Regions from separate parts of the Streptomyces sp. NPDC058637 genome, predicted to be linked through region 3. Evidence: riboswitches for the same ligand, from Rfam matches in the RefSeq annotation. Region 3 holds a riboswitch; each other region holds the start of a gene.
The links. A riboswitch is a leader RNA that binds a small molecule or an ion and turns the genes downstream of it on or off. The one in region 3 is predicted to bind S-adenosylmethionine.
Positions count from the first base shown of each region.

Region 1: another riboswitch for S-adenosylmethionine. It lies ahead of ACFWVP_RS31460 (aminotransferase class V-fold PLP-dependent enzyme); the one in region 3 lies ahead of thrC (threonine synthase).
Region 2: another riboswitch for S-adenosylmethionine. It lies ahead of ACFWVP_RS16080 (hypothetical protein); the one in region 3 lies ahead of thrC (threonine synthase).

Region 1 covers NZ_JBHXRD010000044.1:12,049-17,122, forward strand. Annotated here, with positions in the region: gene ACFWVP_RS31445 (Rieske 2Fe-2S domain-containing protein) at 1-274, shown strand, start outside; gene ACFWVP_RS31450 (cytochrome bc complex cytochrome b subunit) at 271-1,896, shown strand; gene trpD (anthranilate phosphoribosyltransferase) at 2,020-3,084, shown strand; SAM riboswitch class IV at 3,210-3,327, shown strand; gene ACFWVP_RS31460 (aminotransferase class V-fold PLP-dependent enzyme) at 3,500-4,876, shown strand; gene ACFWVP_RS31465 (Lrp/AsnC family transcriptional regulator) at 4,960-5,074, opposite strand, start outside.
Region 2 covers NZ_JBHXRD010000013.1:161,848-166,921, reverse strand. Annotated here, with positions in the region: gene ACFWVP_RS16090 (cytochrome P450) at 1-736, shown strand, start outside; gene ACFWVP_RS16085 (cytochrome P450) at 733-1,959, shown strand; SAM riboswitch class IV at 2,225-2,335, shown strand; gene ACFWVP_RS16080 (hypothetical protein) at 2,387-2,797, shown strand; gene ACFWVP_RS16075 (arabinan endo-1,5-alpha-L-arabinosidase) at 3,112-4,083, shown strand; gene ACFWVP_RS16070 (family 43 glycosylhydrolase) at 4,065-5,074, shown strand, end outside.
Region 3 covers NZ_JBHXRD010000046.1:25,075-30,148, reverse strand. Annotated here, with positions in the region: gene otsB (trehalose-phosphatase) at 1-34, shown strand, start outside; gene ACFWVP_RS32020 (trehalose-6-phosphate synthase) at 136-1,512, opposite strand; gene ACFWVP_RS32015 (glucosyl-3-phosphoglycerate synthase) at 1,569-2,519, opposite strand; SAM riboswitch class I at 2,673-2,800, shown strand; gene thrC (threonine synthase) at 2,819-4,117, shown strand; gene ACFWVP_RS32005 (MoaD/ThiS family protein) at 4,146-4,421, shown strand; gene ACFWVP_RS32000 (cold-shock protein) at 4,927-5,074, shown strand, end outside.

The DNA.
Region 1 (5,074 bases), on a different contig from region 3:
CGAGCGCGAGTGGGCCCACGAGGGAATCGTGGCCTTCTCCAAGATCTGCACCCACGTCGGCTGCCCGATCAGCCTGTACGAGCAGCAGACGCATCACGTGCTCTGCCCGTGCCACCAGTCCACCTTCGACCTCTCCGACGGCGCCCGCGTCATCTTCGGTCCGGCCGGTCACGCCCTTCCGCAGCTGCGGATCGGCGTGAACAGCGAGGGTAACCTCGAGGCGCTCGGCGACTTCGAAGAGCCCGTCGGTCCTGCCTTCTGGGAGCGCGGATGAGTACTACGACGGAAACACAGCGCAAGGCGCCCGCCGGTGAGCGGGTCGCCGACTGGGCGGACGGCCGGCTCGGCATCTACGGCCTGGCCAAGGCCAACATGCGCAAGATCTTCCCGGACCACTGGTCCTTCATGCTCGGTGAGATCTGCCTCTACAGCTTCATCATCATCATCCTCACGGGTGTGTACCTGACGCTGTTCTTCAACCCGAGCATGAACGAGGTCGTGTACCACGGCTCGTACGAGCCGATGCAGGGCATCCGGATGTCCGCGGCCTACGCCTCGACGCTGGACATCAGCTTCGACGTCCGCGGTGGCCTGCTGGTCCGGCAGATCCACCACTGGGCCGCGATCATCTTCCTCGCCGGCATGTTCGTCCACATGTTCCGGGTGTTCTTCACCGGCGCGTACCGCAAGCCGCGCGAGATCAACTGGCTGTTCGGCTTCCTGCTCTTCGTGCTCGGCATGTTCACCGGGTTCACCGGCTACTCGCTCCCGGACGACCTGCTCTCCGGTACGGGTGTGCGCTTCACGCAGGGCGCGATCCTGTCGATGCCGATCGTCGGTACGTACATCTCGATGTTCCTGTTCGGCGGGGAGTTCCCCGGTACGGACATCATCTCGAGGTTCTACTCGATCCACATCCTGCTGCTGCCGGGCATCATGCTCGGGCTCGTGGTCGCCCACCTCATCCTGGTCTTCTTCCACAAGCACACGCAGTTCGCCGGACCGGGCAGGACGAACAAGAACGTCGTCGGCATGCCGCTGCTGCCGGTCTACATGGCCAAGGCCGGAGGATTCTTCTTCCTGGTCTTCGGCTTCATCGCGATCCTCTCCGCGATCGCCACGATCAACCCGATCTGGGCGCTCGGCCCCTACCGTCCCGACCAGGTGTCCACAGGCGCCCAGCCGGACTGGTACATGGGATTCGCGGAAGGCTTCGTCCGGGTGATGCCCGGCTGGGAGATCAACCTCTGGGGCCACACACTGGTCCTCGGCGTGCTGATCCCGCTGGTGCTGTTCGGCGTGGTCCTCGGGGCTCTCGCGATGTACCCGTTCATCGAGTCGTGGATCACCGGGGACAAGCGCGAACACCACATCCTGGACCGTCCGCGCAACGCTCCGACCCGTACCGGGCTGGGCGTCGCCTGGGTGACGATCTACTTCGTCATGCTGATCGGCGGCGGCAACGACATCTGGGCGACCCACTTCCACCTGTCGCTCAACGCGATCAGCTGGTTCGTACGGATCGCCTTCTTCGTCGGACCGGTCCTGGCGTTCATCGTCACCAAGCGGATCTGCCTCGGCCTCCAGCGCCGCGACAGGGAGAAGGTGCTGCACGGGCGCGAGTCCGGCATCATCAAGCGCCTGCCGCACGGTGAGTTCGTCGAGATCCACGAGCCGCTCGGTCCGGAGCAGCTGCACACGCTCACGGCGCACGAGCAGTACAAGCCGGTCGAGATCGGCCCCACGGTCGACAAGAACGGCGTCGAGCGCAAGCCGTCGTCGCTCCAGAAGCTGCGGGCCAAGCTCAGCAAGAGCTACTACGGCGAGGAGAGCCAGATCGCCAAGCCCACCGCCGAGGAGTACAAGGAGATCACCAGCGGCCACGGCCACCACTGATCACCTCAGCTGACCGCCACAACGGGAGCCCCGTCCATTCGATGGACGGGGCTCTTCGCCGTTCCCGGGGCTGGATAGGGTGGGGCCGACCCCTATTCCGGCTGTGGACCCCAGGAGCGGACCATGAACATGGCGACCCCGGACGGCGGCGACAGCGCGGCGGCCCGTTCCTGGCCCGGCGTGCTCACCCCCCTCCTGCGCGGCGAGGACCTGACCGCCGAGGACACCGCGTGGGCCATGGACCGCATCATGAGCGGCGAGGCCACCGACGTGCAGATCGCCGGGTTCGCGGTCGCGCTGCGGGCCAAGGGCGAGACGGTCGACGAGGTCACCGGCCTCGTGAACGCCATGTACGCGCACGCCAGGACCATCCACGTGCCCGGCCGTACGGTCGACATCGTGGGCACCGGCGGCGACCTGGCCAAGACGGTCAACATCTCCACCATGTCGGCGATCGTGGTCGCGGGGACCGGCGCCAAGGTCGTCAAGCACGGCAACCGCGCCTCGTCCTCGGCGAGCGGAGCCTCCGACGTCCTGGAGAAGCTCGGCGTCAGTCTCGAACTGACACCGCAGCGCGTGGTCGAGGTGGCCGAGGAGGCCGGCATCACCTTCTGCTTCGCCGTGAAGTTCCACCCCGCCCTGCGCCATGCGGCCAAGGCCCGCAAGGAGCTCGGCACGCAGACCACCTTCAACATCCTCGGCCCGCTCACCAACCCGGCCCGGGTGCGCTCCCAGGCCATCGGGGTCGCCGACGTGAAGATGGCCCCCATCGTCGCCGGTGTGCTCGCCGACAGGGGAAACTCGGCGCTCGTCTTCCGGGGTGACGACGGTCTCGACGAGCTGACCACCACGGCGACCTCCCGGGTCTGGATCGTCCGGGACGGCTCCGTGCGCGAGGAGGCGTTCGACCCGCGCGACGTCGGCCTGGAACTGGTGCCGGTCGAGGCGCTGCGCGGCGCCGACGCCTCGTACAACGCGGACGTCGCCCGCCGGCTGCTGGACGGGGAGACCGGTCCGGTACGCGACGCGGTGCTGCTGAACTCGGCTGCAGCGCTGGTCGCCCTCGACCCCGGCGAGGGCACGCTGAACGAGCGGATCGCCGCGGGGATGCTGCGGGCCGCCGAGTCGATCGACTCGGGCGCGGCCAAGCGCGCGCTGGAGCGCTGGGTGGCCGCGAGCAACGCGTAGGACCCCCCGTCCCGGCCGTGCCGCGCGTGTCGACGGCCCGCGGGCGTACGAGGTGAAGCAGGGCGCAGTCCGGATCGCGGACCGCGCCCTTGCGCGTACGGGCAGGTATGGCAAAATGCTGCGCAGGTCATGAGTGACAGCGACTACGGCCCCGGCCCGCTGTCCGGCAACCCTCCGTCCGTGGCGGGGTGCCCCGGGTGAAGACCAGGCCGCAGGCAGCGAGGTCTGCGGCAAGCGCGGGCCCCTCGGCATCTGTGTATGCCAACCCCCGGGGTCCTGGTCCCTAGGGAGCCTCTTGTGAGCAAGCGAATGCGATAGGGCTCTACGCCCTTCTCCGCACACCCCTTTTCCTCTTCCCCGCGCCGCCGCGTACTGCCGGTGCGAGGATTTCGCCTGCCTGTTACGGGAGTTCGCCATGTCTGTCTCCACCGCTGCCCTCGACCAGTCCATTTGTGCCCCGCTGCCGGTACTGGGCGCTGATGTCACTGTTCCGCTGGTTACGGGTGGTGATGTCACCTATGCGGCTCTCGACTACGCGGCGAGCTCCCCGGCCCTGCAGCGGGTGTGGGACGACGTGGCGGCCTACGCCCCGTACTACGGCAGCGTGCACCGCGGGGCCGGATACCTCTCGCAGCTCTCCACCGACCTCTTCGAGAGCAGCCGCACGACGGTCGCGGACTTCCTCGGCTGCCGTCCCGAGGACCAGGTGGTCTTCACCCGCTCGACGACGGACTCCCTCAACCTGCTCGCCTCCGTGCTGCCCGCCGACTGCCAGGTCTTCGTCTTCGAGACCGAGCACCACGCCTCGCTGCTGCCCTGGCGCGACGCCCGTGTGACGTACCTCGACGCCCCGCGCACCCCCGCCGAGGCCGTCGCCACGCTGGAGCGGGCGCTGGCCGACCGCGACCCCCACGGCCCGGCGCTCGTCTGTGTGACCGGCGCGTCCAACGTCACCGGTGAGCTGTGGCCGGTCGGGGAACTGGCCGCCGCGGCCCACGCCCATGGGGCGCGCATCGTGCTCGACGCGGCGCAGCTGGCGCCCCATCACCCGGTGGACATCGCCGAGCTGGACGTCGACTGGGTCGCCTTCTCCGGGCACAAGCTGTACGCGCCGTTCGGCTCGGGCGTCCTCGCGGGCCGGGCCGACTGGCTGCTGGCCGCGGAACCCTACCTCGCCGGCGGCGGCGCGTCCCGCAAGGTCGCCCGGCGCACCGACGGGGGCGTGGACGTGGAGTGGCACACCACGGCGGCCCGGCACGAGGCGGGTTCGCCCAACGTCATCGGCGTCTACTCCATCGCCGCCGCCTGCAAGGCCCTGACCGAGGCCGGGTTCGACCGGCTGGTCGCACGCGAGCAGCGGCTCGTCACCCGGGTCCGTGAGGGACTGGCGGAGGTGCCCGCCGTCAAGGTGCTCTCGCTGTTCGGTGACGACGCCCCGCGGGTCGGCGTCATCTCGTTCGTCGTCGAGGGCTGGAACAGTTCGCACTTCGCCGCCGCCCTGTCCGCGGAGTACGGCATCGGGGTGCGCGACGGACTGTTCTGCGCGCACCCGCTCGTCCGTACGCTGCTCGGCGGCGAGCCGCAGGACCCGGGCGAGTGCGGTGCGCCGGAGGCCGAGCCGGGGGAGAGGTCGCTCAACGCCATCCGGGTGAGTTTCGGGGCCGGCACGCCGGACGAGCACATCGAGCGGTTCCTGGGCGCGGTGCGGGAGCTCGTCCGTACCGGCGCGCGGTGGACCTACCGCACCGAGGGCGGCCGCTGCGTCCCGGACCGGGGCGCGGCACAGGTCTGACGGGTACGGCTTCGGCCGGGGACGGGAGCTGCACTCCCGTCCCCGGCCGAAGCCGTGGTGTCCTGCGCGCCGGGTCCGTAGGCCTACGCGTCGAGGCCGATGGCGAAGGCCGCCTCGAGGTCGTGCTGCGAGTACGTACGGAAGGCGACGTGGGTGTCGGTGCCCTCGACGCCCGGGATCTTGCTGATGCGGCCGGGG
Region 2 (5,074 bases), on a different contig from region 3:
CGCGGACATCGCCCGCGTCCTGAAGGACCTGGCCGACGGAGGGCCCGGGGCGCAGGAGGCGTACGGGCGGTTCGGCGAGCACATGCGGCGGCTCGTGGCGGCCAAGCGGGCCGAGCCGGGGGACGACATCACCTCGCGGATGCTCGCGGATCCCGCGCCGTTCACGGACGAGGAGTACGCGCTCGACCTGATGGCGATCACGGCGGCGGGCCACCTCACCACCGCCGACTGGATCAGCAACTCGCTGCGCCTGATGCTCACCGAGGACCAGTTCGCCGACTCGCTCGCCGGCGGCCGGCGCAGCATCGGCGACGCGATGAACGAGGTCCTGTGGGAGGAGAGCCCCACCCAGATCCTGGCCGGCCGCTGGGCGGTCCGTGACACACAGCTCGGCGGACGGACGATCAAGGCCGGGGACATGCTCCTGCTGGGCCTGGGCGCGGCCAACACCGACCCGCTGATACGCCAGGACCTGGGCCCCGGCGCCGCGTCGCACGGCAGTAACGCGGCGCACCTCGCCTTCAGCCACGGCGAGTACCGCTGCCCCTTCCCGGCGCAGGAGATCGCCGAGACCATCGCCCGCACCGGGATCGAGGTCATCCTCGACCGGCTGCCCGACCTCCAGCTCGCCGTACCGCCCCAGGAACTCGTGCGACGGCCCTCCGCCTTCCTGCGCGGGATGAACGCGCTGCCCGTCCGGTTCGTTCCCGTACGTACGACAGGAGACCTGTTGTGAACTGCCCGCACGCGACCGTGGTCGTCGACCCCCTGGTCCAGGACCTCGACGGTGAGACCGAACAGCTGACCAGGGGCGGCGCCCCGCTGGCCCGTATCGAGCTCCTCGGGGTGCCCGCCTGGACCGTCACCCGCCACGCGGAGGCACGTCAACTCCTCGTCGACACACGGCTGGTGAAGGACCTGGGCGCGTGGGGGCTCTGGCAGAACGGTGAGGTCACGCACGCCTGGCCGCTGATCGGCATGATCGACGCGGGGCGCTCCATGTTCACCGTGGACGGCGAGGAGCACCGCCGGCTGCGGACGAAGACCTCGCAGGCCCTCACCCCGCGCAGGCTGGAGGCGATCCGCCCGGCCATCGAGAGGTTCACCGAGGAACTCCTGGACGCGCTCGCCGAACAGGGCAAGGACGGCGTCGTCGACCTCAAGGCGGTGTTCGCCCAGCCGCTGCCGATGCGGGTGGTGGGCCTGCTGATGGGGGTGGACGAGGCGCAGCACCCGATGCTGACGAAGCGCTACAAGGCGTTCTTCTCCATGCTCACCCCGCAGGAGGAGCGCATGGCGCTCATCGCGGAACTGGACGTCTTCTACGCGGAGCTCGTGCGGGAGAAGAAGGCCCGCACCACCGACGACCTCACCAGTGCGCTGATCCTCGCGGAGGAGGGCGGCGAACCGCTCACCGAGGAGGAGGTCGTCGGCAACCTCAAGGCCATGGTGGCGGCCGGGCACGAGACCACGATCGGGCTCATACTCAACGCCGTACGGGCGCTGCTCGCCCACCCCGACCAGCTGCGGAAGGTACTGGACGGGGAGATCCCCTGGGACACGGTGGTCGAGGAGACGCTGCGCTGGGACACCCCCACCACGCATCTGCTGATGCGGTTCGCCACGGAGGACATCCAGGTCGGTGAGCAGGTGATAGCCAAGGGGGAGGGCGTGGTGATCTCCTACCGGGCCATCGGTCGCGACGCCGCGCAGCACGGCGAGGACGCCGACGCCTTCGACATCACCCGCCCGACTCCGATCCGGCACATGACGTTCGGCCACGGGCCGCACATCTGCCCAGGTGCCGCGCTGTCCCGGGTGGAGGCGGGCATCGCGCTGCCCGCGCTGTTCGGCCGCTTCCCGGGGCTGAAGCTCGCCGTACCGGACGAGGAGATCCGCAAGCTGCCGGTGATGACGCAGAACGACATGGAGGCGTTTCCGGTGCTGCTGCACGGCTGAGGCGCGGGCTGCCGGGGCGGGGGAGCGCGGGGGGTGCGGGTGCCGGCCCGGGGTGCGAGGGGACGGGGCGGCCGGGGCTGGGACGTGCGGGGCGGTACGGGTGCGTGCGCCGGGGCGCGCGGGGGGCCAGGCAGGGCGTGCGCCGAGCCAGGCAGGGGCGTGCGGGCCGGGGCGAGTGAGTGCGCCGAGCCCTGCGGTGTGTGTCCGTGCGCCGGTGCTGTGCAGGGATCCTGACGGTCTCTCGGCTCCTGTTACGCTTTCCGTGGGTCATGAGTTCCAGCGGTAAGCCCCGGCTCGCTGGACGGCACCCCGCTCCGCTGCGGGTGCTCCGGGTGACGACCCGCTCCGCGCGGCACCGCGCGGGGAACAGCGGACCACCGGGGACGGGCCCCCGGGGTCCACGACCCCGGAAGGCGGGCGACGGCCCATGCTCCCCCACCTCATTCACCACGACGGCTGCACGCGGTACGCCCCCGGCCACCACGTGCACTGGATCCACGCCAAGAAGTGCGCGCAGGAGCCCGGCCAGGCCGTCGAGCTGCTGCTGACCTCCAGCGATGTGCGGGACGACGGCTGGCTCGCACTGCGCGCCGCCTTCGACCACGCGGGCGACCTGCCCGAGGTCTGGATGCACGCCCCCGCGGATCTGCGGGAGTTGCTCGCCGGGCACCGAGGCAGGGTCTTCTGGCTGCCGCGCTGGCACGCGCTGCGGTTCGTGGGCCTCGACGGTGAGGCCACCGGGCTGGTGAACGTCGGCACCGAGGGCGGCGCACTGTGCGCGACCACGGCGCCCCGCCCGCAGCGCACCGCCCGCGGGGACTTGTCCTACGGGCTCTAACGGGCCGGCGGGCAAGCGGGCCGGTGGGCCGGACGCGACGACCCTGTCGCGCCCGGCCCACCAACCACGCCTGGGGGCACCGCTGTTCGTGATGTCGGACATGGGGCGGGTATTCGGCGAATCCGTGCGCGATCCGTTGACGCAAGACGTGTTCGATTCTACGGTCCCGTCCGAAGTGCCGAGCGTTATTCGGTATATCGAACGCGCATTGATGGCATGGGCATGGCAACGGATGCGTCGGCGGTGGCGACCAACCGGTGCCCGCCTGTACCGCCCTCGCGCCCCACCCCACGACCGAAGGAGGAGACCTCCTCATGAGCCGCACCCTGAGAAGGACCCTCGCCGTTCTCCCCGCAGCGCTCCTGATGGCCCTCGTGCCGGGCAGCGCCTCCGCGTACCCCAACCCCGGTGTCGTCAACGGCGACATCGTCGTCCACGACCCGTCCATGATCCGGAGCTCGTCCGGCCAGTACCTGCTCTACTCCACCGGAGAAGGCCTCCAGCTCCGCACCTCCACCGACCGCACCGCCTTCGGCCGGTCGGGCAACGCCTTCACCACGAAACCGAACTGGTGGAAGAACTACTCGTCCGCCTCGGACCCCTGGGCTCCCGACATCTCCTACCGGGGCGGCAAGTACCTGATGTACTACGCCGTCTCGTCCTTCGGCTCCAACACCTCGGCCATCGGGCTCGCCGGCTCCACCACCGGCCTGGCGGGCAGCTGGAGCGACTACGGCATCGTCTACACCTCGAACTCGTCGAGCGACTACAACGCCATCGACCCCAATCTCTTCGTGGACGACGACGGCAAGTGGTGGCTGTCCTTCGGCTCGTGGTGGACCGGGATCAAGATGATCCGCGTCGACCCGTCGACCGGCAAGCAGTACGCCGGGGCCACCGCGCGCCGCTCCCTCGCCTCCCGCCCCACCGGGACCAAGGCCGTCGAGGCGCCCTCGATCGTGAAGCGCAACGGCTACTACTACCTCTTCGCCTCGTACGACACCTGCTGCGCCGGCACCGGCTCCACGTACAAGATCAAGGTGGGCAGGTCGACGAGTGTCACCGGGCCCTACAGGGACCGCAACGGCGTCGGCATGCTCAGCAACGGCGGTACCCCCGTCATGGAGTCGCACGGCCGGTACATCGGCCCCGGCGGCCAGTCGATCCTGGCGGACTCCGACGGCGACCTGCTCGTCTACCACTACTACGACGGCCAGGACAACGGCACCCCGAAACTCGGCGTCAACCTACTGAACTGGAGCAGCGGATGGCCCGTCGCCTACTGACCCTGCTGAGCGCTCTCCTGCTCGCCCTCGCCCTCGGGCAGTCGACATCGGCGTCGGCGGCCGAAGGACGTCCGTTCACCAACCCGGTCAAGGCGCAGAAGGGCGCCGATCCCTGGATCTCCTACCACGACGGCAACTACTACCTGGTGTCGACGAGTTGGACCGACGTCATCACCATGCGCAAGTCCCCCACGCTCGCCGGGCTCGCGACCGCGCCGAGCGTGCAGGTGTGGCAGGGCGACGCCGCCTCACGCTGCTGCAACATCTGGGCGCCCGAACTGCACTACTCGGGCGGCCGCTGGTACCTGTACCACGTCGCGGGCCAGAACATCGCCGACTACAACCCCACGCAACGGGTGCACGTGCTGCAGAGCGCGGGCTCCGACCCGATGGGGCCCTACACGTACCGGAACCAGCTGGGCAGCACCTGGATGCTGGACCCGAGCGTGCTCACCGTCAACGGCTCGATGTACCTGCTGGGCAGCGCGAGCGGCGGCGGCACGCAGAACCTGGTGATCGCGCCGATGTCGAACCCGTACACGCTCAGCGGTTCCTTCTCGACGATCTCGACACCCACCCACGACTGGGAGAAGTCGGGCGGCACGGTCAACGAAGGGGCAGAGGTCCTCCAGCGGGGCGGGAAGACCTTCGTCGTCTACTCCGCCAGCGGCTGCTGGACCCCCGACTACAAGCTGGGGCAGCTCACCCTGACCGGCTCGAACCCGCTCTCCGCGTCCTCCTGGACGAAGAAGCCCACCCCGGTCTTCCAGCGGAACAACGCCGCCGGGGTGTACGGCCCGGGCCACAACGGCTTCTTCACCTCGCCCGACGGCACGGAGAGCTGGATCGTCTACCACGCCAACGACTCGGCGTCCGACGGCTGCGACAACGGACGTACGGCGCGGGCGCAGAAGTTCGGCTGGAACAGCGACGGCACCCCGAACCTCGGCACACCCGTCGCCCTCGGTACGACCCTGGCCGGGCCCTCCGG
Region 3 (5,074 bases):
GGCGACCCTCGCCCGGCAGCTGAGACAGCCGTGACCCGGCGCGAGGGCGGCGCCCTGGGGTCCTCCGTTCGGACCGGGCGGGATCAGGGAGCGGTGCCGGGCCCGGCGGGCCCGGCGTGATCCGAACGGGAGACCCTAGCCCCGCAGCGCGTCCAGCTGGTCCAGGAACCACCGCTGCGGCGGCAGTGAGGTCGCCGCGGCGGCAAGGCGCTTCGTCCGGGCGGCCCGCTCGTCGCGGTCCATCGTCAGCGCCTCGTGCAGGGCCACAGCCGTGGCCGACACGTCGTACGGGTTGACCACGATCGCGTCCTCGCCCAGCTCCTCGTACGCCCCCGCCTCCCGGGAGAGGACCAGCGCGCAGCCCTCGTCGGAGACGACGGGAACCTCCTTGGCCACCAGGTTCATGCCGTCGCGGATCGGGTTGACCAGCGCCACGTCCGCGAGCCGGTAGGCCGCCAGCGAGCGCGCGAAGTCGTCATCGACGTGCAGCAGGACCGGGGTCCAGTCCGGGGTGCCGTACTGCTCGTTGATTCCGTCGGCGACCCGCTGGACCTCCGCCGTGTAGGCGCGGTACACCGCGAGGTCCTGCCGGGAGGGGTAGGCGAACGCCACGTGCACCACCCGCTCGCGCCACTCCGGGCGCTCCTCCAGCAGCGCCCGGTAGGCGTGCAGGCCGCGCACGATGTTCTTGGACAGTTCCGTGCGGTCCACCCGCACGATCGTCTTCCGCCCGGCGCCCACCTGCTCCCGCAGCGTCCCCATCCGCTCGTCCACGTCCGCCTCGTGGGAGCGGCGGCGCAGGAAGTCCGCGTCGGCGCCCAGCCCGTGCACCCCGATCCGGGTGCGGCCGGTGCCGCCGAGGATCTCCGTGCAGCAGGAGATGAACGCATCCGCCCACCTGCGGGTCAGGAACGCGGCCCGGTCGGCGCCCAGGATGCCGCGCAGCAGCTGCTCGCCGATGTCGTCGGGCAGCAGCCGGAAGTAGTCCACCGGCGCCCACGGGGTGTGCGAGAAGTGTCCGATCCGCAGGTCGGGCCGGAGCTCGCGGAGGATGCCGGGCACCAGCGAGAGGTGGTAGTCCTGCACCAAAACCGCCGCGCCGACGCCCGCCTCCTCGGCGAGCGCCTCGGCGAAGGCCCGGTTGTACGCCTCGAAGGAGGCCCACTGCCGACGGAACTCCGCGTCGAAGACGGGCTCCACCGGCGTCTGGTAGATCATGTGGTGGACGAACCACAGCACCGAGTTCGCGATGCCGTTGTACGCGTCGGCGTGGACTCCGGCGTCGATGTCGAGCATCCGGACACCGGGCTCGCAGACGCCCCGCCGGACCGCCTCGCGGTCGCCGTCGCCGAGAGCGGCGCACACCCACAGCTTGTCCTCGACGGCGCTGAGGCCGGAGACGAGTCCGCCCCCGCCGCGTTTCGAGTCGAGCGTGCCGTCCTCACGCAGGGCGTACGACACCGGGCCGCGGTTGGACGCGACGAGGACCTGGGCAGCGTGCTCGGAGACCATGTACCCGAACCTAGCCCGTTCGGGAAGCCGCCAAACGTGAAGCAGGTCCCGCCTTGCTACGCCGCGTGGCGGGACGCGTACTCCGCGATCTCACGCATGGGCGGCCTTTCCTCCGTGTCCACCGCGTGGGTGCGCGGTACGAAGCCGTTCGCGCCCCGCTCGAACTGGGTGATCGAGGGCCGCACCAGATGCCCCCGGGAGAGCCGCAGCTGCGCCGTGCGGTAGATCGCGGCGGCCATCCTGCCGAGCGCCTGACCGTCCTGGTGGCGGTGTTTGCGTACGCCGACGTCGACCTGGGCCAGTGCGTCCAGGCCCACCGTGTGCAGGGCGTCGACGAGCAGGCCCAGCTCCACTCCGTAACCGACGGGGAAGGGCAGCCGTTCGAGCAGGGAGCGGCGCACCGCGTATTCGCCGCCGAGGGGCTGGACGAAGCCGGCCAGCTGCGGCCAGTGCAGATTGAGCAGCGGGCGCGCCACGAGCTCGGTGACCCGGCCGCCCTGGCCTGCGGTGTCTCCCAACGGGCGGTCGTACATGGCCTTGACGAACTCGACCTCGGGGTCGGTCAGCAGCGGGCCGACGATCCCGGACACGAAGTCCGCCGAGAAGTCGCGCAGGTCCGCGTCGATGAAGCAGACGATCTCCCCACTGGTCACCAGCAGTGACCGCCACAGCACTTCGCCCTTGCCGGGGACGGCGGGCAGCGAGGGGAGTATCGCGTCCCGGTGCACGACGCGGGCGCCCGCCCGCCGGGCGGCCTCGGCGGTGGCGTCGGTGGAACCGGAGTCGATCACGACCAGTTCGTCGACGAGCCTGACCTTCTCCATGAGCTCGCGCCTGATCTCCGTGACGATCGCGCCGACCGTCGCCTCCTCGTTCAGCGCGGGCAGCACGACACTCACGCTCGCACGGTGCGGATCCCTCGCCCGGGCGGCCGTGAGCCGTTCGAGCGGGCGGTCGGCGGCTGACCAGGAACGCCTGGTCAGCCAGCGTTCCACCTCTTCCAGCACGGTCGATACTCCCTGTATGTGATCCATCTCGCGGTTCGGACGACTATCTCCACCGCCCGGGGCTTCGGTTACAGTCTTGAGCAACGCGGATGGCCCTCGCATGTCGGGGTCGGTCCGCGAATAAACGCCCGGATCAATGGTCCGGTGCCATAGCGCTCATCCAGAGGGACTGAGGGAACGGCCCGTTGAAGTCCCGGCAACCCTCCTGCCGACCGCGAGGTCACGGTGGGGAAGGTGCCAATTCCGTCTTGTGGCGAAATACGTCGCGAGGAAGATGAGGAGAAAGGGCCTCCGCCATCATGGCCGTGCAGACAGTTGCATCGAACAACAATTCTTCCACCGTGGACCTCGGTCCCGCCGTCGCGCTTTCCTGCCGCGAATGCAGCGAGCGTTTCGAGCTCGGTCCCATTTTCGCCTGCGCGTCCTGTTTCGGGCCGCTCGAAGTGGCGTACGACCTGCCGAGCGGCTCCCCCGAAGAGCTGAAGAAGCGCATCGCCGAAGGCCCGGACAACATCTGGCGGTACGCGCCGCTGCTGCCGGTTCCCTCCGATGTCGCGGACAAGCCCAACATCAACCCCGGCTTCACGAAGCTGGTCAAGGCCGACAACCTCGCCCGTGAGCTGGGCGTCACCGGCGGCCTGTACGTCAAGGACGACTCCGGCAACCCGACGCACTCCTTCAAGGACCGCGTCGTCGCGATCGCCGTCGAGGCCGCCCGCGCCTTCGGATTCACCACCCTCTCCTGCTCCTCCACCGGCAACCTCGCCGGTGCGGTGGGTGCCGCCGCGGCCCGCGCCGGCTTCCGCTCCTGCGTGTTCATCCCGCACGACCTGGAGCAGGGCAAGGTCGTCATGGCCGCGGTGTACGGCGGTGAACTGGTCGGCATCGAGGGCAACTACGACGACGTCAACCGCTTCTGCTCGGAGCTCATCGGCGACCCGCTCGGCGAGGGCTGGGGCTTCGTCAACGTCAACCTGCGGCCGTACTACGGCGAGGGTTCCAAGACCCTGGCGTACGAGATCTGTGAGCAGCTCGGCTGGCAGCTGCCCGACCAGCTCGTCATCCCGATCGCGTCCGGATCGCAGCTCACGAAGATCGACAAGGGCCTCCAGGAGCTGATCAAGCTCGGCCTGGTCGAGGACAAGCCGTACAAGATCTTCGGTGCGCAGGCCGAGGGATGCTCCCCGGTCTCCACCGCCTTCAAGGCGGGCCACGACGTCGTCCGGCCGCAGAAGCCGAACACGATCGCCAAGTCCCTGGCCATCGGGAACCCGGCCGACGGCCCGTACGTCCTGGACATCGCCCGGCGCACCGGCGGTGCCGTGGAGGACGTGAACGACGAGCAGGTCGTCGACGCGATCAAGCTGCTGGCGCGCACCGAGGGCATCTTCGCGGAGACCGCGGGCGGTGTGACGGTCGGTGTGACGAAGAAGCTGATCGAGGCCGGTCTGCTGGACCCGACGCTGACGACCGTCGTGCTGAACACCGGTGACGGGCTGAAGACGCTGGACGCCGTCGCCCCGACGACCGGTGTGGCGGCCACGATCCGGCCCAGCCTGGAGGCGTTCCGCGCCGCCGGCCTCGCCGCCACCAACTGACCACCCGGGACCGAAGGAAGGCACCCACATGAGCGTCAAGGTCCGCATCCCCACCATCCTCCGCACCTACACGGGCGGTCAGGCCGAGGTCCCGGCAGAGGGCACGGTCCTCTCCGAGGTCATCGAGTCCCTGGAGAAGGACCACCCGGGCATCGCCGCCCGCGTCCTGGACGACCAGGGCAAGCTGCGCCGGTTCGTGAACGTGTACGTCAACGACGACGACGTGCGCTTCGAGGGCGGCCTGGCGACGGCCACCCCGGACGGCGCCGGCGTCTCGATCATTCCGGCCGTCGCCGGAGGCTGACCGTCGGACACAGCGCCGGAGGCTGACCGTCGGACACGGTCCCTGACGCTGACCGTCCTGCGCGGCGCCTGGGGCTGACGCTCCCGCCCGGCCGCACCACCGCGAGAACACCATTGCCCCCTCCGCGAGAGAAGCGGAGGGGGCAATTCTGCATGGTTGAGCGCGGTACAGTTGGGGAAGCCCCCTCAGCTGCCCGTGCCGCCCGCATATGAGAATGCGCCCGGTCGCGACTAGAAGCAGCCAAAGTACGTGAACCCTTTGTGGCATAAGCCGCCTTTGTCCGGCCCGAATTGCCCAGGATTATCACAAGTTCTCCATATCCGGGCGTTCAGCCCTGCCCAGAATTCTCGTCCGATTGACCTGTTGCAGAGGGCAGTTGGGCAGATACATTCGGCCGCGGTCGACGCGTTCCGACGCACGCCACCCTCTCCGGTCGGAGGGTGAGTTTGACCCGGGCCCGCGAAGTGCGGTGCTCGTGCAAGGGCCAGTAATAGGGGAGTTAGGCATGGCTCAGGGCACCGTCAAGTGGTTCAACGCGGAGAAGGGGTACGGCTTCATCGCGGTCGACGGTGGTGCGGATGTTTTCGTCCACTACAGCGCGATCCAGATGGACGGGTACCGCACCCTCGAAGAGGGTCAGCGAGTTGAATTCG